Linked DNA regions of Geothrix sp. 21YS21S-2. The protein of the gene in region 1 binds, or shares a complex with, the protein of each later gene. Links are inferred from orthologs where the notes say so. Each region holds a gene or a part of one and is shown in the gene's direction. Other genes may lie near its edges. The genes, in order: RAH40_RS22910 and RAH40_RS05510.

Region 1 (10,735 bases):
GTTCAGACACCGCCGAATTGGGGTTTTCCCCGTGCGAGTTCACCGGAGGCCGCGCGGCCCTGTTTTCACGCGTTCGCGAGGGGGGCCCCTGCGTGGAATCAAAACGGAACGGAGGCCCGGCATCCTCAAGACCCAGCTTCTGGACCTATTTCTTGCCCGGCCAGATGTGCCTGAAGGACGCGAATACAATTTCATTATTTGCATCCTTTGGTCTAAATCAAATTTCGAATGGGGACATCCCTTCGACTTCCTTTGGTCAATATTTTTCAGAAGACGGAAAATCGGATTGAATCAGCTCCATAAATAGGTGGGAAGCGATAACCACCTGAGTGGTGAAGTCTATTGCGTTAGGCAAAATTCAAACTGGAAATTGGCACCTCAAGCGATTTCATCAAGGTCCTTGCCAACCGCGACCGTACTTCTCCAGCGCCCCCTTCACCGCCTGGATGAAGGCCTGCACCCGGTAGGGCTTCTGCAGGAACCCCGCCAGGCCCTCGCCCTTGAAGCGGTTCACGGCCTCCGATTCGTTGAAGCCGCTGCTGAGCACCACGGGCGTGGCGTGCCCCCGGGCGCGCAGGGCGGTGAAGGCCTCGGCGCCGTCCATGTGGGGCATGGTCAGGTCCATGATGATCAGGCGGATGTCGGCCTTGTGGGTCTCGTAGAGCATCAGGGCCTCCATGCCGTCCGCGGCCAGGAGGGCGTCGAAGCCCATCTGGGCGAGGATTCCCGCGGCCATGGAGCGGATGCTCTCTTCGTCGTCGACCACCAGGATGGTGCCTGCGCCGCGGAACTCCTGGGGGGCCTCCGGGGCCGCCTGGGGGCCCGCGGCGGCGCCGGAGGCCGGGAACAGGAGCTTGAAGGTGGTCCCCTTGCCCAGTTCGCTGTAGACGCGGATGCCGCCGCCGTGGCCCCTGATGATGCCCTGGATGGCCGAGAGGCCCAGGCCCCGGCCCGAGAACTTGGTGGTGAAGAAGGGCTCGAAGATCCGCTTCATGGTCTCGGGACTCATGCCGGCGCCGTCGTCGGCCACCTCCAGGGTGACGAAGGTGCCCGGCTTCATGGGCTGGCTCTGGAAGGTGCGCTCCAGGTAGTCGGCGTCCGCGCTCATGACGCCGGTGCGGACGGTGACCGTTCCGGGCCGGTCCCCGATGGCGTCGGAGGCGTTGATCACCAGGTTCATCACGACCTGCTGGAGCTGGCTCGCGTCGGCCTCGATCGGGGGCAGCGTCCGGTCCAGGCTGTAGCGGATGGAGACCTTCTTGGAAATGGAGATGGTGAGCAGGTGGGTCATCTCCTCCACCAGGGCGTTGAGCTGGAGGGGCTTGATCTCGAAGGTGCCCCGGCCCGAGTAGGCCAGCATCTGCCGGGTGAGGTTGGTGGCCTTGACCACGAGGCTCTCGATGGTCTTGAGGCGGGTGGAGGCGGAGGCGGCGGGGTTGATCTCCATCTGGGCCAGGCCCAGGTTGCCCAGGATGGCGCCCAGCAGGTTGTTGAAGTCGTGGGCGATCCCGCCGGAGAGGACGCCCAGGGACTCCAGCTTCTGGCTCTGGAGGCGGGCCTGCTCGGCCAGCTTGCGGTCGGTGATGTCCGTGCTGATGATCCCGATGCCCCAGTTCCGGCCCTCGCCGTCCACCAGGGGGAATTTCTGGGACAGGTAGTCGTGGCCGGACCCGTCGGCGTGGGTCCAGCGCTCCTCCACCTCCACGGCCTGGGCCGCCCCCAGGATCTTGCGGTCCAGGAGCGTCACCTCCTCGCCCCGGGGGGGCGGCAGGATGTCCAGGTCGGTCCTGCCCAGGATCTGCTCCGCGGGCAGGCCCAGGAGGGCCTCCATGGCCGGGTTGAGGAGCAGGTAGCGGCCGTCGGCGCCCTTGAAGGCGATGGCCGCGGTGGCGTGGCGCACGAAGCCCTGGAGGCGGATCTCGCTTTCCTGGAGCCCGCGGGTGGTCGCCGCGACGGTCTCCTCCAGTTCCTTGGCGAAGGACGCCATGCGGGCCTCGGCGTCCTTCTGCATCGTGACGTCCCGGGTGACCTTGACGAAGCCCTTCAGGTCCCCCCCGGAGCCGCGCAGGGCGGTGATCACCACGTTGGCCATGAAGCGGGAGCCGTCCTTGCGGACCCTCCAGCCCTCCTGCTGGCAGGTGCCGTACTCCCCCGCCAGGGCGAGTTCCTGGGCCGGGAGGCCCGCGGCCACGTCCTCGGGCTCATAGAAAATGGAGAAGTGCCGCCCCAGGACCTCGCCGGCCTCGTAGCCCTTGAGGCGCTGGGCGCCCTGGTTCCAGGAGGCCACCCTCCCCTGGGGGTCCAGCATGAAGATGGCGTAGTCCTTGACCTGCTCGATGAAGAGCTGGAACCGCTCCTGGAGGTACTCCCGGTCTTCGGCTTCGGCCCTGGGGGGCGCAGGGTCGGCGAAGAGCTTCTGGAGGGGTTTCCACATGGGCGCGTCCGGAGGGCGTTGCCAGGAGTATGGCCCTCCGCGACCCGGATTCAATGTCAAAAAACCGGTCATCCGAAATGGAATCAATTGTTAATTACCTGTCGGGTGCTCCGCCGCGAACCCTTCGACCCGCCTGAACAGGGCGAGCACCGTGGCGCTGGTCCAGAGGTTCAGCAGGGTCCCCAGGAAATTCCCCACCCACATGCCGGGATGGGTGAGGCGCACCCAGGGCGTCGGGGCCTCGCCCAGGGGCGTGAGGGCCAGGGCGAGCACGCCCATGTAGACCAGGTAGAGGGTCGCCAGGGCCAGGACCACCAGCATCACCCGGCGCCAGGCCTGCACCATCATCCGGAGGCTGGCCCGCGCCGCCACGGGCAGCGGCTCGCCCCGCAGGAGGACCCGCAGGGGCGCCCACCCGAAGGCGAACAGGATCATGAGGCCGGGCACGACGAGGAGGACCATCCCCAGGAAGACCCCCGCGTAGAGGAGGATCCGGGCGGCCATCGCCGGCACCCAGCGCTCCTCGAAGAGCCGTTCCCACCCCGCCACGGGGTTCAGGGTCCGGTCCCCTGCGCTGGCGTCGGCCTCGGCCAGGAACCGGGGGATGAAATACATTTCCAGGGGTACCAGGCATGCGAAGGTGAGGACGAACCGGACCAGGTCGTCGTCCGGCAGGCCCACCTTGATCTGGAGCAGCGGCGGGAGGGCGGCGAGGACCATGCCCAGGGCGGCCAGGGCCAGGGCGGCGAGGGGGCGGCGGGTGAGGAAGGCCATCCCTTCGGAGAAGCTGGCGAGATCGGATTTGGGTGACTTGATCATTCTCTGAGAGTAGCGCGTTATGATCTTGGGCATGAGTCAACTGGCCCCATGTCTGCTTGTGGCGAGTCCAATGCTCCTGGACCCGAATTTTCTCCACTCCGTGGTGCTCCTCGTGGAGCACGACGAGGCCGGCGGCATGGGCGTGATCCTCAACCGCCCGCTGCCCGTGACGCTGCGCCAGATCTGCCAGGAGAGCCGGCTGGCCTTCACGGGGGACGAGGATGCAACCGCCTGGCGCGGCGGCCCCGTGGATCCCCAGCGGGGCATCATCCTGGTGCGCGGCGGGCTTCCCGAGGCCGACGACACGGTCCTGGACTTCACCGACTTCATCAGCTACCGCAAGGACCTGCTGGAGTCCCTGCTGGTCGAGCCGAGATCCACCTTCCGCCTCTTCCTCGGCTATGCGGGCTGGGGCGCCGGGCAGCTGGACCAGGAGATCCAGGACGGGGCCTGGGTCCGCGTGCCGTTGAATCCCGAATGGCTCATGCCAGAGGACCCCCAGGAGCTCTGGTCCCTGGCGATCCAGTCCATCACGGGCTAGCCGTGGGGCGGCCCTGGGGCATCCATCCCGGCGTCGCCCACGGGGCGGCCATTCTCGCGAATCTCGAGCGGAACTCCGGCAGGGGGCCCGAGGCCTGGCTGGCCCTGGCCCGGGAGGCCGGAGCGGTGGACCTCAAGGCGGCCCGGGCCTTCTTCCGGGAGCGGGGCCTCGGCATGTCCGCGGCCGGTTGGCTGGCCGAGATGGCGGCCGGCCAGGAGCCGGAAACCCCGGAGAGCTACCTCGCCAAGTGCCCCGGCTACCTGGACGCCCAGTACGCCGGCGCCAGGGCCGCCCTCCGCCCCCTCCTGGACCGGATCCTGGACGCCGCCTACGGCCTGGGCGCCGACGTCACGGCCTGCCCCTGCCGGACCCTGGTCTCCATCTACCGAAGGCGCGTGTTCGCCGAGGTCAAGCCCTTCGCTTCGCGCCTGGACCTGGGCCTGGTGCTGGGCGACCCCGCGAAGCTCGCGGGCCGCGCGCCGCGCCTCGTCGACACCGGCGGCTTCGCGAAGAAGGACCGGATCACCCTGAAGCTCGAGGTGCGGTCGGCCGCCGATCTCGACGGGGACCTGGAGGGCTGGCTGAGGCGGGCCTACGATCTGGACGTCTAGGCGATGCTCTTGGCGGCGTCCGACGCGAGCTGGTCGACCCGCTCGTTCTCGGGGTGCCCCGCGTGGCCCTTCACCCAGTGGGCGTCCACCCGGTGCTTCCCGCAGAGCGCGTCCAGCTCCTTCCAGAGCTCGATGTTGAGCACCGGCTTGCCGTCGGCCTTGCGCCAGCCCTTGGCCTTCCAGCCCTTGATCCAGGACTGGATGCCCTTCACGACGTACTGGCTGTCGCTGTAGAGGGCCACGGTGCAGGGCTTGGTGAGGAGCTTGAGGCCCTCGATGGCGGCGGTGAGCTCCATCTTGTTGTTGGTGGTCCCGGCCTCGGCGCCGGAACCCTCCTTCTCCCTGGTGCCGTCGGTGGTCTTCACGCGCAGCAGGAAGCCCCAGCCGCCGGGGCCGGGGTTCCCGAGACATGCGCCGTCGCAGTAAAGCTCGACCTGCACTAGACCTTCGCCATGTGGGGGCGGGTGGCTTCCACGGCGAGCCTGATGCTCTTCTGCAGCAGCTCGACGCCCAGGTCCAGGTCCGCGGTGGCCAGGTTCAGGGCGGGACGGAACCGCAGGCCGTTGTGGCCGGTGGAGAGGATGATCATGCCCAGGTCCTGGGCCTTGGACACCGTGGCGGTGCGCAGGGCCGGGGTGGCCATGTCCAGGGCGCAGAAGAGGCCCTTGCCGCGGGGGTTGCTGGTGAACTCGGGGAACTCCGCGTTGATCTCGTGGAGGCCCTTGAGGAGCCGCTCGCCCTGGACGGCGCAGTGGTCGACCAGCTTCTCCTCGACCATGATGTCGATGATGCGGGTGCCGCGGACCATGTCCACGAGGTTGCCGCCCCAGGTGCTGTTGATGCGGCTGGGCACCTTGAACACGCTCTCCACCTCGTCCAGGCGCGCGCTGGCGGCGATGCCGCAGCACTGGGTCTTCTTGCCGAAGACGAGGATGTCGGGGCGCACGGCGTGGTGCTCGTGGGCCCACCACTTGCCGGTGGCGCCGAAGCCCGTCTGGACCTCGTCGAAGATGAGCAGGAACTCGTGCCTGTCGGCGAGGTCGCGCAGGGCCTGCAGGAACTCGGTGCGGAAGTGGTTGTCGCCGCCCTCGCCCTGGATGGGCTCGACGATGAGGCAGGCGATCTCGGCGGGATCCTGGGCGATCACGGCCTCGATCTGGGCCACGGCGACCTTCTCCATCTGCTCGACCTTGGCGAGGTTCTCGGCGTCCAGGGGGAACGTGATCTTGGGGTTGGAGATGCGGGGCCAGTCGAACTTGGGGAAGTACTGGTACTTCCTCGGGTCGGCGGTGTTCGTGAGGCTGAGGGTGTAGCCGGAGCGCCCGTGGAAGGCCTCCTTGAAGTGGATGACCTTGGAGCCCTTCTCGGGCAGGCCCTTCTCCAGGTTCTTGCGCACCTTCCAGTCGAAGGCCGCCTTCAGGGCGTTCTCCACGGCCAGGGCGCCGCCGTCGATCCAGAACAGGTGGGGCAGGTAGGAGGGCGCGGCCTTGGTGGCGAAGGCCTCCACCCATTCCGCGTAGGCGGTGGTGTAGATGTCGGAGTTGGCGGGCTTGTTCACCGCGATGGAGCCCAGCTTGGCCTGGAAGGCCGCGTCGCGGAGGCTGGGATGGTTGTGGCCCAGGGGCGCCGTGGCGAAGAAGGTGTAGAAATCCAGATACTTCTTGCCGTCCCGGGCGTCCACGATCCAGGAACCGTAGGACTTCTCCAGGTCCATGACCATGTGGAAGCCGTCGACGAGGAGGTGGCGCCCGAGGACGTCGAAGACCTCGGCGGGGAGTACATGGGTTTCCTGCGCTTTTTTCATGGCGGCCTCGGCAAAAAGCCAGACTACCATGGGGTCCCGGGAGGCTTACGTTGCTTAGTATGATCGATGTCACAGACGCAATCCTTGACGCGGCGGGGATCCGGGAGGCCCTGCTGGACCCGGGCGCGGGCGCCGTGGTGGTCTTCGAGGGCTGCGCCCGGGACAACCACCAGGGCCGGAGCGTCGACCTCCTGGCCTACGAGGCCTACACGCCCATGGCCCTGGCCGAACTCTCCCGCATCCGCGAGGAGGCCATGGCCCGCTTCTCGCTGATCCGCTGCGCCATCCACCACCGCACCGGCGAGGTGCCGCTGCTTCAGGCCGCCGTGGTCGTGGGCGTCTCCTCCGGCCACCGCAGGGAGGCCTTCGAGGCCGTGGCCTGGATCATGGACCGGATCAAGGAGTCGGTGCCGATCTGGAAGCGCGAGAACTACAGGGACGGGGAGAAGGCCTGGGTGGAGGGGGAGAACCGGGCCTGAGGTTTTTGGCACGACCTCTGCACTGACCCAGGCCAGAGGTGCCCACCCATGGATCCCGCATACTATGTCGCAGCCGGAAGCCTGAAGGCCCGTTCCTTCCAGCTCGACACCGTATCCAACAACCTGGCCAATGCCGCGACGATCGGCTACAAGCCCGAGAAGAGCTTTTTCGCGGTGTTCAACAAGGCCGTCAATGAAGGCTCGGGGCTGCCCCTTTCCGGGTTCCTGAACGACGGCACGGTCCTGGCCTCAAGGGGCACGGATTTTTCCCAGGGCACCCTCAAGACCACGGGGCGGAACATGGACCTCGCCCTGGAGGGCTCCGGATTCTTCATGGTCAGGACCGCCGCGGGTGTCCTGGCCACCCGGGACGGGCGCCTGGGGCTCTCCAAGACCGGGGAGCTGCAGACCCTGGACGGGGCCCAGGTGCTGGGCAAAAATGGCCAGCCCATCCTCCTGGACGTCAACGACCCCGCCTTCACGGTGCTGGCCGACGGTACGGTCATGCAGGGCACGGAGGCCAAGGGCCAGATCGAGATCCGGGACTTCGCCAGCCCGGATTCCCTCCAGCGCATGGGCTCCAACCGCTTCGACCCCGCCGGTTCGGCCACCAGGGCCGCCACGGCCACGGTGGTGCAGGGGTCCCTGGAGCAGAGCTCGGTGGACACGGCCACCTGCATGATCGACATGATCCGCCTGAACCGCCTTTTCGAAATGAGCATGAAGGTGGCGTCCACCATCACCAACGACATGGACAGCCGCAGCATCTCCGACGTCGCCCCGCGCTGAAACCCCCCGATCCTAGGAGCCTCCCATGATGAGAGCCATGTGGTCCGCCGCCGCCGGCATGAACGTGCAGACGACGAACATGGACACCATCTCCAACAACCTGGCCAATATCAACACTACCGGGTTCAAGAAGTCCCGTGCGGAGTTCCAGGACCTCCTCTACCAGACCATCAACACGGCCGGCACCAACACGTCCACCTCCACGACCTATCCGGGCAACATCCAGATCGGGCACGGGGCGCGCCTGGCGGCCATGGTGAAGGAGTTCACCACCGGCAGCCTCAAGAACACCAACAGCCAGTTCGACATGGCCATCGAGGGTTCGGGCTTCTTCCGCATGACCATGCCCGACGGCACCTTCGCCTACACCCGGGACGGCTCGTTCAGCCTGGACCAGAACGGCAACATCGTGAACGCCAACGGCAATCCCCTGGACCCCCAGGTGACCATCCCCCAGGACGCCCTCAGCGTCACCATCGCCACCGACGGCACCATCTCCGTGACCCAGCCCGGCCAGTCCACGCCCCAGCAGGTGGGCCAGATCACCATCTCGAACTTCATCAACCCCAACGGCCTCAATGCCCTGGGCCACAACCTCTACCAGCCCACCCTGGCCAGCGGCGACGCCATCGACGGCACCCCCGGGCTCACCGGCCTGGGCACCATCCAGCAGTACTTCCTCGAGGTCTCCAACGTGGACATGGCCGAGGAGATGGTGAACATGATCATCGGCCAGCGCGCCTACGAGGCCAACTCCAAGACCATCCAGACCGCCGACAGCATGCTGCAGCTGGTGGCCGGCCTCAAGCGCTAGCCGTGCGCCTCCTGGCCGCATTCCTCCTGGGCGCCGCCCTCCTCGGGGCCGAGCCCGACGCCGCGCTCCCCGCCGGGGACCGCCTCCACGCGCAGGCCCTGGCCTACGCCGAGGCCCAGGTGGCGGGCCGGGACGGGACCTACACGTTCCGGGTGGTCACCCCCCCGCTCCTGCCCAAGTCCCCGAAGGGGCCCCTGACCTTCGAGCCGGCCCACCTGAGCCGGCCCGACCTGACCGGGCGGTTCTACGTGTCCTTCAACGCGATCGCCGCGGGCCGCACCCTGGGCATGGTGCGGGTGGACATGGACGGCCAGTGGAAGGGGCAGCTCCTGCGCTTCCGGAGCGCCCTGCCGCGCCGGGCCGTGCCGGAGCCGGGCCAGCTCGAGGCCTTCGACTTCGAGGGCGTCCCCCCGGCCGGGGCGCTGCGGGCGGTGCCCGAGGGCTACCGGCTGCGCGGGCCCGTGATCCAGGGCAAGGTGCTGGTGCGCACGGACCTGGAGGCCATCCCCCTCATCAACGCCGGCGACCCGGTGCGCCTGGCGCTGGTGGACGGCGACCTGTCCATCACGGTGGATGCCCTGGCCCGGTCCGGAGGCGCCGCCGGGGACAAGGTTAGGCTGGAAATGCCCACCACCCGCAGGATGGTCCAGGCCGTGGTCACCGGCCCCGGAGAGGCGCGCGTCCAGTGGGCCGGATCGAAATAGGTGGCGGGGGAGGGCCAAAGACAATAGTCTGGAGCCTTGACAGGAGCCCGCCATGGCCCACGACCATGATCACAAAGACCCCAATCACGCGTGCGGCTGCGGCCACGACGAGGACCATGCCGATGAAATCGAGGTAGTCGAACTCGAGGACGAAAACGGTGAAAAGGAGGAGTTCGCCATCCTGGAGGAAGTGGATTTCGAAGACCGCCACTTCGCCATCATGGCCCCCCTCGCCGAGGTCCAGGCGTATTCCGAGGCCGGCGAAGCCGGCGAGGACACCGAAGGCGACAGCAACCTGACCATCGAGATCTTCGAGGTCAAGGGCGACGACTTCACCATCCTCGAGGACGAGGCGTTCGCCCAGCGGCTCCTGGCCCACCTGGACGAACTCTCCGCCAAGCTCGAGGAAGAGGAAGGCAAATAGCCACCACCACCTCGTCATCTGTGGCATTCTTGTGACATGAGGACGGATTCTGTAAAGACCAAGGGTCGGGTGCTTCTCCTGTGCGGAGATCCCGCCGGTCTGCAGAGACAGTTCCAGGGGGAGGATCTCCCCCTGGAGCAGGTCCGCCTGCGGGACTACGTGTCCGTGGACGAGATCGCCCCGGGCTGGGTGTGCTACTACTTCGGCCAGCGGCTGGAGGACTTCCCCTACCTGGGCCTCCTTTGCGACGGGGCCTTCCCCGTCCATGAAGGCTTCGTGCGCCGGGGCGGGTTCGAGGTTGCGGTTTCCGGCAAGCGCCACGGCATCGGCAGTCCCCGGGAGGCCGGTCCCTACGCCGAGCGCGCCTCGGGCATCCGCATCGTCATCGCCGAGAGCTTCGACCCCGGCTACCGCCTCTATTGCCATTCCCTGGGCCTTCTCACCTCCACGGACATGACCCTGGTGGATCGCATCCGCGCAGGGGAGGCCATCCCCATGGCCGCCTTCACCGAGGGCCTGGACCCGCTCACCGCCGAGATCGTCCGCCATGGCGGGATCTTCGACTTCACCCGGGCCCGGCTCGAGGGGACGGCGGAGATCCCCGTGCCGGCCCGTGAACCCGGGCCCATGACGTACGGGGAGAAGATCCTGGCCCGGGCCGCCCGGACCGCGGCAGGCCAGGGCCTGCCCGCGGTGGCCGCCGGCGACGGGCTCCTGGTGAAGGCGGACTGGCGCTTCTCCCACGAGACCGTCACGCCGCTGGCCGTGGCGATGCTCCGCAAGGGCCTGGGCGAAGGCATCCCCTTCGCGGACCCCGGCACCATCCTGGCCTTCCGCGACCATCTCACCTTCATGGGCCGGTTCTACACGCAGGACGAAGGGCAGCCCGGGCTCATGGAAGTGGCCCGGCGCATCAAGAAGCTCCAGGAGGAGTTCTGCGCCGCCAACGCCATCCGCCTCCACGGGGACGTCACCGAGGGCGGGTGCGAGGGCATCTGCCACGTCCTCATGGCCGAGCGGTACGCCCTGCCCGGGCAGGTGATCGTGGGCACCGACTCCCACACCCCCCACAGCGGCGCCCTGGGCGCCCTGGCCTTCGGGGTGGGGGCCGCCGACATCGCCTCGGCCTGGGTCACCGGGGACGTGCGGGTCACCGTGCCCCCCACCGTCCTGGTGCGCCTCGACGGCAAGCTCAGGCCCGGCGTCTACGCCAAGGACCTGGTGCTCCACCTCCTGACGCTGCCCTTCTTCAGGGACGGCCACGTGCGGGGGAACATCATCGAATACGCGGGCGAGGCCCTCGGGGCCCTGCAGAT
Region 2 (11,026 bases), 4.0 Mb from region 1 along the record:
CCCGGTGGAATCATTCCCGTCCATCCCCTTCATCCCCGGCGAAACAAGCGCTTGAGGAACCGGCGCCTTCGTCGGGACGACGTTCCCGTGAAGGAGGGCCAGCGGCCCGGCGGACCCTCCGGCCCCGTCCTCCGGTCCCGGCCAAAGTGACCAGTTGACTTCCCGGTCGACCTACATGACGCTCATTCCAGAGGCAAAAACGTGCTGTCCAAAGACCAGATGCTGGGGAAATACCAGATTCTCGACCGCCTGGGCGCAGGCGGATTTGGAACTGTTTACCTTGCTCAGGATAGGCTCCTGAATCGCAAGGTCGCCCTGAAGGTGCCCCATCATCAGACCGACGACCAGAACATGCTTCTGGAATCGCAGATCATGGTGCAGCTCAAGCATCCCAACATCGTCGACCTGATCACGGCGGAGAAGAAGGACGGGCTGTTCTTCATGGTCATGGAGTACATCGACGGCGAAAGCCTGGACAAGGTCATCCGCCGGGAACGAACCATCCTGCCCTCCCGGGCCCTGGAGATCGCCACCGACGTCTGCTCGGCCATCGGCTTTGCCCACGCGCACCAGGTGATCCACCGGGACCTTCGGCCGGCCAATATCCTGATCACCCGGGACGGGGTCGCCAAGGTCACGGACTTCGGCACCAGCCGGATCCTGGAGCTGCAGAAGGAGGAGTTCGCCCGCACCCGCATCGGGTCGCCGCCCTACATGTCTCCGGAGCACTTCCGGGGGCGCGCGGTGTTCCAGAGCGACCTCTGGAGCCTGGGCATCACCATCTACGAGATGCTCACGGGCACGGTGCCCTTCTATGACGCGGACCCGGTGAAGATCGCGCAGGCCTTCCAGAGCACGCCCATCGTCCCGCCCCACCTGCGCAACCCGGCGGTGCCCAAGGCCCTCAGCGAGGCCGTGATGAAGGCCCTGGCCATCAACCTGGGCGAGCGCTACCTGTCGGCCCAGAAATTCCTCGAGGCCCTCCGGCCGCTGCGCGAGGGGGTGGCCCGGGAGACCCGTCCGCTGGGCACCGCGGTGCTGGCCGCGCACCTCAACACGCCCGGCCATGCCCCGCGCAGCCCGGTGGTGACCCATGCGCGGCTCTGCAGGTTCTGCTATAAACCCCTGTCAAGGACTGCAGTGACCTGCCCTGCCTGCGGCGAGAAGAATTGACCAACGAGGAAGCCCCCCCATCCCTGCTGAAACGGACCTGGTCCCGCAGGTGGGTGCGCCGGCTGACCTACGTGCTGGCCTCGGGCGCGGCCCTGGCGGGGCTCATGGGCTGGGCCGTGCAGCAGGCCTACGTGGACGCCTGGATCGTGGGAAAGGCCGACGCCTACCTGCGCAAGGAGACCGGGCTGGGGTTCGCCGCGGAGCGGCTGGAGATCCACCCCTTCCAGGGCCGGATCGTGCTCCACAACTTCTCCTTCGGGGGCGACCTGTTCCAGGCCCCGCTCCTGGAGGTGGAGATCGACCTCTACACGTTCCTGCGCACCCACCACTTCAAGCGGATCCTCCTCCAGAGCCCGAGGCTCGTGGTGGATGCCGCGCGCCTTTCGGCCATCCGCCTGCGCGAAACCGACCCCAAGGCCGAAAGCCCCACGTGGCGCATCGACCGCGTGGAGATCCTGGACGGCCTGGCCCAGGTGGACGAGCCCGCCTGGGGCATCCGCGGCGGCGTCTTCACCTTCAAGGTGGACGGGCGGGGCCGCCTGCCCCGGCAGGAGTGGCTCGACGTGCGCATCCCGCGGGCCGAGTTCGGGGAGGACCCGGACCGCGCCCTGGGCGACGCCTCCCTCAAGTTCCGGCTCACCGACAAGGGGATCGACACCGTCAACGTGCGCGCGCACCTGGGGGACAGCTCCCTGGCGGTGCTGGGCTCGTACGAGTTCAAGACCCAGGCCGTGAAGGCCGAGGCCTCGGGCGGGCTCAACCTGGGCGAGGCCCTGCGCTTCCTGCCCGGAAAACCCGCCCACGCCGCCGGTTTCCTGGACTTCAAGGCCAAGGTCCAGGGTCCGGCCACCACCCCCGTCTGGACCCTGTCGGTGGACGGGCGCCAGCTCCAGGCCAGGAGCACGCCCCTCCACCCCGGCACGCTCCACGTCAACGCCTCCGGCAATCCGGGGCGCATCCGCGTGGAGCGCATCGCCTGGGACTCGGCCGACGGGAAGCTCTCGGGCGAGGGCTCCTGGACCCGCCAGGGCGGCACCACCCTGGAACTGGCCGCCGAAGGCGTCTCCCTGGCTCCCGCGGCCGCCTATGCCCGGTCCGATCTCCTCAAAGGCCTTTCCGCGCGCTTCCGGGGCACGGCCTCCATGGCCACGCCGCCCTGGGTGGCGCCCGACCTGGAGAAGCTGGCCTTCACGGGCAGCGGGCAGTTCACCAAGGACGGCCAGCAGGTGGGGACGATGGAGCTCGCCCTCGCCCACGGCGCGTTCCGGGCCACCTCGCTGGACCTCCAGCTGCCCGGGGCCGGGTTCCGGGGCAGTGCCACGGCCGTCCTCCACCGCCGGGGCCTGGCGCGGATCGAGGCCGAAGGCGAGGTGCGCACCGACGCCGCCGACGTTGCCCAGGCCCTCACCGCCTGGAAGGTCACCGAGCTCGACATGTCCGGCCCCGCCAACGCCCGCGCCACCTTCCAGTGGGACCCCCGCGGCGGGATCCACCTCGACGGCCGGGTGGAGGTGGACGCCCCCCGCTGGCACGGCGCCCACGCCGACCGCATCGCCGCCGACGTGACGCTGTCGGATACCGAGATCCGCATTACCGGCATCGAGCTGGAGAAGGGCGAGGGCCACGGCTACGGCGACATCTGGATCAGCTGGGCCAAGGGCGCCCCCGACGCCGAGGGCATCGACATGTGCTTCCGCGCCTTCCGGCTCCCGGTGGAGGAGGGCCTGCGCGCAGGGGACCAGGGCGACCTGCCCATCACCGGCATCGGCAGCGGCTGGGCTCGCCTTCACGGGCCGCTGAACCGCATCGTCATGGAAGGCCAGGCCGTCGCGGAACAGGGCGTGGTCTACGGGATGAAGGTGCCCGCGGCCTCCGCCTCCTTCGACATGGACATCAACGCCCTCCGCCTGCGCACCACCGACGTGCGGGTCGCCGACAGCCTCGACCACCTCGAAGGCGCCCCGGGCCCCCTGAACCTGAGGGGCTCCATGGACATGGACGCCCACCGGGAGCGCTGGACCGTGGACGTGAAGGGCGACGTGGACACCGGCGTCCTGGGCCTGAAGGGTCCCCTGGTCCAGGGCCGGATCGAAGGCGGCCTCTCCGGCCCCCTCACGGCGCCCCTGGGGCCCTCCCAGGCGCCCGAAGGATCCTTCACCCTCAGCCAGGGCCGGCTGTCCATGGAGGGACGTTCCCTGGAGGGCTTCCAGGCGGGGCTGGCCTTCCGGGACGGGCACCTGGGCGCCCATCTCCTCATGGCGGGCAGGACCGTTCCCCTGGTGACCTTCGAAGGGGAGCAGGTGGGAAAGGGAACGTTGTCGGGGGACATCCGCGTGCACCTGGGGCCCGATTCCGCCGAGACGGGCCCGGTCGCTTCCCGGCTTACGGAGGGCTTCCTCAGGGACGTCAGCCTCGACTACCACGGCCGCGGCGACTGGACCGCCTCGGGGATCCGGTGGCAGGGCGAGCTCCGGAACTTCCTGGGCAGCTTCCAGGGCTTCGAACTGGTCCAGAGCCGCCCGGGCACCTTCAAGGGCGACCTCACCGGCATGGACATGTCGTTGCAGGTCCAGGGCCGCACCGCCGCCGTCCAAGGCAAGCCCCAGCTGGCCACCACCACCATGAGCCTCGGGGGCTGGCTTCCCTTCAGCCCCGAAGGCAAGCTGGACCTCCGGCTGGAGGGGGCCGCGGAGCTCTCCAACCTGAAGGCGATCCTCGACCACACCCTGAACCCCGGCCCGTACAGCCTCATGGCCGACCTGAAGCCCGAGGGCAGCGCCACGTTCAAGCTCGACCTGCTGGGCAAGCCCGCGGAACCGGCCCTGGAGGGCCGCCTCGACCTGCACGGCGGCAGGCTCTCCGCGCGCTCCTACCCCCAGAGCATCGAGAACGTGGACTTCGCGGCCTTCTTCCACGGCCGGGACATCACCATTCCCCAGGACGCGCCCCTGAAGGGGATCATGGCCCAGGGCGCCCTGACCGCCTGGGGCCGGCTCACCTGGGGCTTCCGCGGCCTCACCGACTACGACTTCGGAGCGACCCTGGACAACTTCCAGCTCCGGGACATGCCGGAGGGCTTCGAGATCCAGGGCGGCTTCAACGGAACCCTCCGGGGCAACGACAGGGACGGCGGCCTCCTGAAGGGCACCATCCGCGCCAAGAACATGCTCTACCAGACCGACTTCAACATCACGGACATCCTCCTGGCCACCACCACGGGCGGCTCAGGCCTCCTCACCTCCCTGGACCCCTCCGACCCCCTGGCCCGCATCGACCTGGACCTGGACCTGTTCATGGCGCGCCCCTGGGAGTTCGACACCAACTACCTCAAGCTCCAGGGCCGCCCCGCGGGGAGCTTCAAGATCATGGGCACCCTGGCCCACCCCGGCCTCAAGGGCCGCATGGACCTCCTGCCCGGGGGCCGCCTCACCAACCTCGTGGCCGCCGGCGACCTGGTCCTGGAGCGGGGCTCGGTGGAGTTCACCGATCCCGCGGTGATCAATCCCGTGGTGGACCTCCACGGCCGCATCGAGGTGGACCCCTACCTGGTGACCCTCGACATCAACGGCACGCTGGACGCCATCAGCGTGCACCCCAGTTCCACCCCCGCCCTGCGGCCCGACGAGATCCTGACCATCCTGGTGGACCCGGCCGCCGTGAGCAAGGTGGGGGGATCGCTGGGGGCCTCCTCCACCCAGTCCTCCATGAACACCGGCATCCTGAGCCAGGGCGCGGGCCTGCTCTCCTCCCTCATGCTGGCCAACACCCTCGAGCGCCTGCGAAAGACCCTCACCCTGGACCGGGTGAACTTCTCCCTCCTGGGCGGTCCCAACCTGAGCCTGACCCTGGAGAAGAGCTTCGACATCTTCGGCCACCGCACGCCCCTGATCTACAGCTACAAACAGGAAGGCACCCAGAGCACCGTCAGCGGCAACGTGGAGTGGCGCTTCGGGAACCTGGTCCTCACCCTGGGCGCGCGCCAGATCACCGGTTCCTCCCAGACCCCCGGGGACACCACCGTCCAGGGCGTGCAGCCCTCGGGGGAAATCCGCTACACATGGACACCCAAATGATCCACGTACAAGCATTCGCACGGTACCGTGAGCGCCTCGGATTCCAGTCCAGGGACTTTCCCCTGCCCTCCCCCCCCACGCTGGAGGCCCTCCTGGCCGATCCGGCCCTGGCGGACCTGCCCGCGGACGGACTCTTCGCGGTGAACCGGACCTTCGCGGAACGATCCGCGGTCCTGGCGGACGGCGACGAGGTGGCGCTCTTCCCGCCGGTGAGCGGAGGCTGAAGGCCACCCCCCGCTGTTTTTGCTTCAATTCGTGAGCCCTCGCAATACTATGGAGGTTCAACTCCTTAGCGGACGACGGGATACCCGATGAAGATGCTTCCCCCCCTGATCCTGGCCCTCCTCGTCGCGGGCTGCACGCATTCCGGCAAGCCCACGGCCCCCGCCCAGGTGGGAGTGGCCACCGTGACCCAGCAGGACGTGCCGCTGGTGCGCGAATGGATCGCCAGCCTGGACGGCTTCGTGAACGCCGAGATCCGGCCCCAGGTGGAAGGCTACGTCCTGCGCCAGGTCTACCGCGAGGGTGCCGCCGTGCACCGCGGCCAGACGCTCTTCGAGATCGACCCGAGGGCCTTCAAGGCCGCGTCGGACCAGGCGCGGGCGGCGCTGGCCCGGGACAAGGCGGCCCGGGACAAGGCCCGCCTTGACGTGGACCGCTTCACGCCCCTGGCCGCTCAGAAGGCCATCTCCCAGCAGGAGCTCGACAACGCGCTGTCGTCCCTGCGGCAGGCCCAGGCCGCGGTGGACGCCTCCCAGGCGGCCCTGGACAAGGCTTCGCTCAACGTCGAATGGACGCGCGTGAGCTCGCCCATCGACGGCGTCGCCGGCATCGCCAAGGTGCAGATGGGCGACCTCGTGAACGGGACGCGGGTGATGACCACCGTGTCCACCCTCAACCCGATCAAGGTGTTCTTCAGCGCCACGGAACAGGACTACCGCGACTGGGCCCGGGACTGGGCCAGGGGCGGCGGCAAGGGCAGCCTCGAGCTGGTGCTGTCCGACGGCACCGTCTACCCCAGGCGCGGCGACCCGCTGCTGGCCGACCGGGGCATCGACCCCCGCACCGGCACCATCCTGGTGGCCGGCACCTTCCCCAACCCCGACGGGCTCCTGCGGCCCGGACAGTACGGCAAGGTGCGGGCGGCGGTAGGCCTGGCCCGCAACGCGCTCCTGGTGCCCCAGCGGGCCATCTGGGACCTGCAGGGCACGTCGCAGGTCGCCGTGGTGGGCAGGGACAACAAGGTCGAAATCCGCGTGGTGCAGACCGGGGCCAAGGCGGGCCCGCTGGTCGTCATCGAGAAGGGCCTCAACCCCGGTGAACGGGTGGTGGTGGAGGGAACCCAGAAGGTCGCGAGCGGCCAGCTGGTGACGCCCCTGCCCGGAAAGTAGCCCGTGCCCGAATTCTTCATCAAGCGCCCCATCGTCGCCATGGTCATCGCGGTGATCACCCTCATCGCGGGGCTGGTCTGCATGCGCGGGCTGCCCGTGTCCCAGTTCCCCGAGATCGTCCCGCCCCAGATCCAGGTGTCCACCAACTACACCGGCGCCGACGCCGTCACCATCGAGCAGGCCGTGGCCGCGCCCCTGGAACAGCAGATGAACGGCGTGGACAACATGCTGTACATGCAGTCCACCAACGCGAACGACGGCACCATGAGCGAGCTGGTGACCTTCGACGTGGGCACGGACGTCAACCAGGACCAGGTCAACACCCAGAACCGCGTGGCCCAGGCCCAGCCCTTCCTCCCCGCGGAGGTGAACCAGAGCGGCATGACCATCCGCAAGTCCACGGGAACCGCCCTGCTGCTCATGGCCCTGTACTCCCCCAAGGGCACCTACAGCGCGCTCTTCCTCAGCAACTACGCCACCATCAACCTGGTGGACCCCCTGTACCGGGTGCCCGGCGTGGGCCAGATCAACATCTTCGGCGCGGGCGACTACGCCATGCGGGTGTGGGTCAAGCCCGACCTCATGGCCAAGCTGGGCATCACGGTCGCCGAGGTCAACCGGGCCCTGGCCCAGCAGAACACCGTCAACCCCTCCGGCCAGCTCGGAGGCGAGCCCATGCCCGCGGGCCAGGAGATGACCTACACCGTGCGCGCCCAGGGCCGCCTCCTGGCGCCCGAGGAGTTCACGCAGGTCGTCGTGCGGGCCAACCCCGACGGGTCGGTGGTGCGGGTGGGCGACGTGGCCCGGGTGGAACTGGGCGCCATGTCGTACAAGCAGGTCGGGCGCTTCAACGGCCAGCCCAGCTGCATCGTGGCCGTCTACCAGACCCCGGGCTCCAACGCCCTGGAGGTGGGCAACGCCGTCAAGAAGGAGATGCGCAACCTCCAGGCCCGCTTCCCCGCGGACCTGCAGTTCACCACGTCGGTGGACACCACCCTGCCGGTGAAGGAGGGCATCAAGGAGATCGTCTGGACCCTGGGCGAGGCCATGATCCTGGTCATGCTGGTGGTCTACCTCTTCCTGCAGAACTGGCGCGCCACCCTCATCCCCATGATCGCCGTGCCCGTGAGCCTCATCGGCACCTTCGCGGTGTTCCCGATGCTGGGATTTTCCATCAACACCCTGTCGCTGTTCGGCCTGGTGCTGGCCATCGGCCTGGTGGTGGACGACGCCATCGTGGTGGTGGAGGCGGTGGAGCACCATATCGAGCAGGGCATGAAGCCCCGCGAGGCCACGGTCCAGGCCATGAAGGAAGTGGCGGGCCCCGTGGTGGGCATCGCCCTGGTGCTCTCGAGCGTGTTCATCCCCGTGGCCTTCCTGGGCGGCATCCAGGGCCGGCTCAACAAGCAGTTCGCGGTGACCATCGCCATCTCCGTGCTCATCTCGGCCTTCAACGCGCTATCCCTGTCGCCGGCCCTCTGCGCCCTGATCCTTCGGCCCCGGGAGCAGATGAAGGGGCGCTTCGCGAAGTTCTTCGAGGCCTTCAACGACCAGTTCCACTCGGCCACCAACGGCTACGTGAACTTCTCCCACCGCCTCATCCGCAAGGGGGCCATCCCCCTGGTGGTGCTGGCCGTGTTCGCGGCCATGGACTTCGGGCTGGGCAAGGGCCTGCCGTCGGGCTTCGTTCCCACCGAGGACAGCGGCTACTTCTTCGTGAACTACCAGCTGCCCGCCGGCGCCAGCCTCCAGCGCACCGACGCCGTGGGCCGCAAGGTGGAGAAGATCGTCCTGGAGACCGAAGGGGTGCGCTACATCAGCAACATCATCGGCTTCAGCCTCCTGGCCCGGGTGTCGGCGCCCTACAACGGCTTCGCCTTCGTCACCCTCCAGCCCTGGGACGACCGCAAGGGCCAGCACATGGAGGCCGGGGAGATCCTCAAGCGCCTCAACGGCAGGCTGGCCAAGGAGGTGCCCGAGGCCAACGTCTTCGGCTTCCTCCCCTCGGCCATCCCGGGCCTGGGCGTCTCCAACGGCTTCTCGCTCTGGCTGCAGGACCGCAGCGGCGGCGACCCCGACTACCTGGACCGCAACCTCAAGACCTTCCTGGCGGCGGCCCGCAAGCGGCCCGAGCTCACCGGGGTCAATTCCCAGTATTCCACCGCCGCTCCGCAGATATTTGCCGAGGTGGACCGGGACAAGGCCCTCAAGCAGGGCGTGGCCGTGGCCGACGTGTACCAGACCCTCCAGGCCTACCTGGGCGGGCTCTACGTGAACCAGTTCAACCGCTTCGGCCGCCAGTGGCGGGTCTACCTCCAGGCCGAGGGCCAGGAGCGCCGGGGGGTCGAGGACATCGCGCGCTTCCACGTGCGGGCCGGGGACGGCACCATGGTGCCCCTGAGCGCCCTGGTCACCACCCGGAAGATCCAGGGCCCCGAGTACACGAACCGCTTCAACCTCATGCGCAGCGCCCAGGTGCTGGGCTCGGCGGCGCCGGGCTACAGCTCCGGCCAGGCCATGACGGCCCTGGAGCAGGTGGCGAAGGAGACCCTGCCCCGGGACATGAGCTACGACTGGGCCGACCTCTCCTACCAGGAGAAGAAGGCCGAGGGCACCACGGGCCTGGTGTTCGCCCTGTCCCTGGTGTTCGTGTTCCTGATCCTGGCGGCCCTCTACGAGAGCTGGTCCCTGCCCTTCTCGGTGCTGCTGTCGGTGCCCATCGCCATCTTCGGGGCCTTCTTCGGGCTCTGGGCCCGCAAGTACGACTTCGGCGTGTTCGCCCAGATCGGACTGGTGATGCTCATCGGCCTCTCCGCCAAGAACGCCATCCTCATCGTGGAGTTCGCCAAGGACGAGCTGGAGAAGGGCCGCGACCTCGTGGACGCCGCCCTGGAGGGCGCACGCCTCCGCCTGCGGCCCATCCTGATGACGTCGTTCGCCTTCATCCTGGGCTGCGTCCCGCTGTGGACCGCCTCCGGCTCGGGCGCGGTGTCCCGGCGCATCCTGGGGACGGTGGTGATCGTCGGCATGCTGGCGGCCACCCTCATCGCGGTCTTCATCATCCCGGTGCTCTTCGTCGTGGTGGAACGCCTGGCCACCCGCAAGAAGGGCCTCAACCCCCGCGTCAACCATGACGAGGACGAGGAGGCCCCATGAGCCGCCGCCTGCTGCCCCTCGCCGCGCTGTTCCTGGCCGGCTGCGCCATGGGTCCCAACTACCGCCGCCCCGAGGCCCAGCCCCCCGCCGCCTTCCGGGGCCAGGCCCAGGCCGAGGCCGCGTCCCTGGCCGACCAGCCCTGGTGGGACGTCTTCGGCGACCCCACCCTCAAGGATCTGGTCGCCGAGGCCCTGAAAAGCAATTTCGACGCCCGCACCGCCACCTGGCGCGTGGAGGAGTACCGCGCGCGCCTGGGCATCGAGCGGGCCGGATGGCTCCCCGCCATCGTGCCCGGGGCCTCCTTCAACCGGGGCCGGCAGTCCACCTACTCGGTAAGCGGCCACGACATGGGCCAGGGCTACGACGTGCACGCGGGCGCCTCGTGGGAGCTGGATCTCTGGGGCCGGGTGCGCCGCCTGAACGAAGCCGGCCTGGCCGGGTACCTGGGGGCCCAGGACGCCCGCCGGGGCGTGTACCTCGCCACCCTCGCGACGACCGCCTCGGCCTATTTCGAGCTGCGCGAGCTGGACCACCGCCTGGAGATCGCCCGGTCCACCACCGCGGCCTTCGGGGAGACCTACGACCTCTTCAGCCGCCGCCTCGCGGGCGGCGCCGCGTCGGCCCTGGAGACCGCCCGGGCCCGGGCCGCCCAGGCCTCGGCCGCGGCCTCCATCCCCGGCCTGGAACGCCAGATCCAGGCGCAGGAGAACCTCCTCTGCCTCCTGCTGGGCCGCAACCCGGGGCCCATCCCCCGCGGCGCGGACCTGGCCCTGCAGCCCCTGCCCCCCGCCATCCCCGCGGGCCTGCCCTCGACGCTCCTGGAGCGCCGCCCCGATCTCCGGGAGGCCGAACAGCGCCTGGTGGCCGCCAACGCGGCCGTGGGCGTGGCCAAGGCCAGCCAGTTCCCGGTCTTCAGCCTCACGGGCCTCCTGGGGGGCGTGGCCCCGGAACTGGGCCAGCTCTCCGGCCCCGGCAAGGAGTGGGCGGTGGGCGCGTCCCTGACCGGCCCCGTCCTCCAGGGTTTCCGCCTCCAGCGCCAGAAGGACGCGGCGGTGGCCCAGTGGGAGCAGGCCCGGGTGCGCTGGCAGGCCGCCGTGGCCGGAGCCTTCGGCGAGGTGTCCACGGCCCTGGTGGCCTACGCCAAGCACGCCGAGGCCGAGAAGGAGCTGGCAGGCGCCGTGGAGGCCCTGAAGTCCGCCGTGGCCCTGGCCAACCTCCGCTACACCGCCGGCC

What was found.
Region 2: the proteins of RAH40_RS22910 (region 1) and RAH40_RS05510 are in contact, whole or in part, in a crystal structure (PDB 1FMA), measured with the Escherichia coli proteins. The link is inferred for Geothrix sp. 21YS21S-2 from one-to-one orthologs.

The regions. Positions count from the first base shown.
Region 1 is NZ_CP132910.1:5,225,710-5,236,444, forward strand. Bases 5,270-7,978 are described here. They hold RAH40_RS22910 (molybdenum cofactor biosynthesis protein MoaE), read left to right. Parts: upstream 5,270-6,268; coding sequence 6,269-6,688; downstream 6,689-7,978. Other genes in these bases: lat (L-lysine 6-transaminase), read right to left, coding at 5,270-6,209; RAH40_RS22915 (flagellar hook-basal body protein), read left to right, coding at 6,737-7,477; flgG (flagellar basal-body rod protein FlgG), read left to right, coding at 7,503-7,978. Also shown: RAH40_RS22880 (PAS domain-containing sensor histidine kinase), read right to left, coding at 392-2,434; RAH40_RS22885 (hypothetical protein), read right to left, coding at 2,525-3,253; RAH40_RS22890 (YqgE/AlgH family protein), read left to right, coding at 3,324-3,794; RAH40_RS22895 (DUF5655 domain-containing protein), read left to right, coding at 3,797-4,405; rnhA (ribonuclease HI), read right to left, coding at 4,402-4,845; more of lat, read right to left, coding at 4,845-5,269; more of flgG, read left to right, coding at 7,979-8,291; RAH40_RS22925 (flagella basal body P-ring formation protein FlgA), read left to right, coding at 8,294-8,995; RAH40_RS22930 (hypothetical protein), read left to right, coding at 9,048-9,419; RAH40_RS22935 (aconitase family protein), read left to right, coding at 9,489-10,735. UniProt on the Escherichia coli protein: Converts molybdopterin precursor Z to molybdopterin. This requires the incorporation of two sulfur atoms into precursor Z to generate a dithiolene group. The sulfur is provided by MoaD.
Region 2 is NZ_CP132910.1:1,204,713-1,215,738, forward strand. What follows is about bases 3,857-6,856. They hold RAH40_RS05510 (MoaD/ThiS family protein), read left to right. Parts: upstream 3,857-5,242; coding sequence 5,243-5,470; downstream 5,471-6,856. Other genes in these bases: RAH40_RS05505 (translocation/assembly module TamB domain-containing protein), read left to right, coding at 3,857-5,246; RAH40_RS05515 (efflux RND transporter periplasmic adaptor subunit), read left to right, coding at 5,558-6,637; RAH40_RS05520 (efflux RND transporter permease subunit), read left to right, coding at 6,641-6,856. Also shown: RAH40_RS05500 (serine/threonine-protein kinase), read left to right, coding at 220-1,173; more of RAH40_RS05505, read left to right, coding at 1,170-3,856; more of RAH40_RS05520, read left to right, coding at 6,857-9,793; RAH40_RS05525 (efflux transporter outer membrane subunit), read left to right, coding at 9,790-11,026. UniProt on the Escherichia coli protein: Involved in sulfur transfer in the conversion of molybdopterin precursor Z to molybdopterin.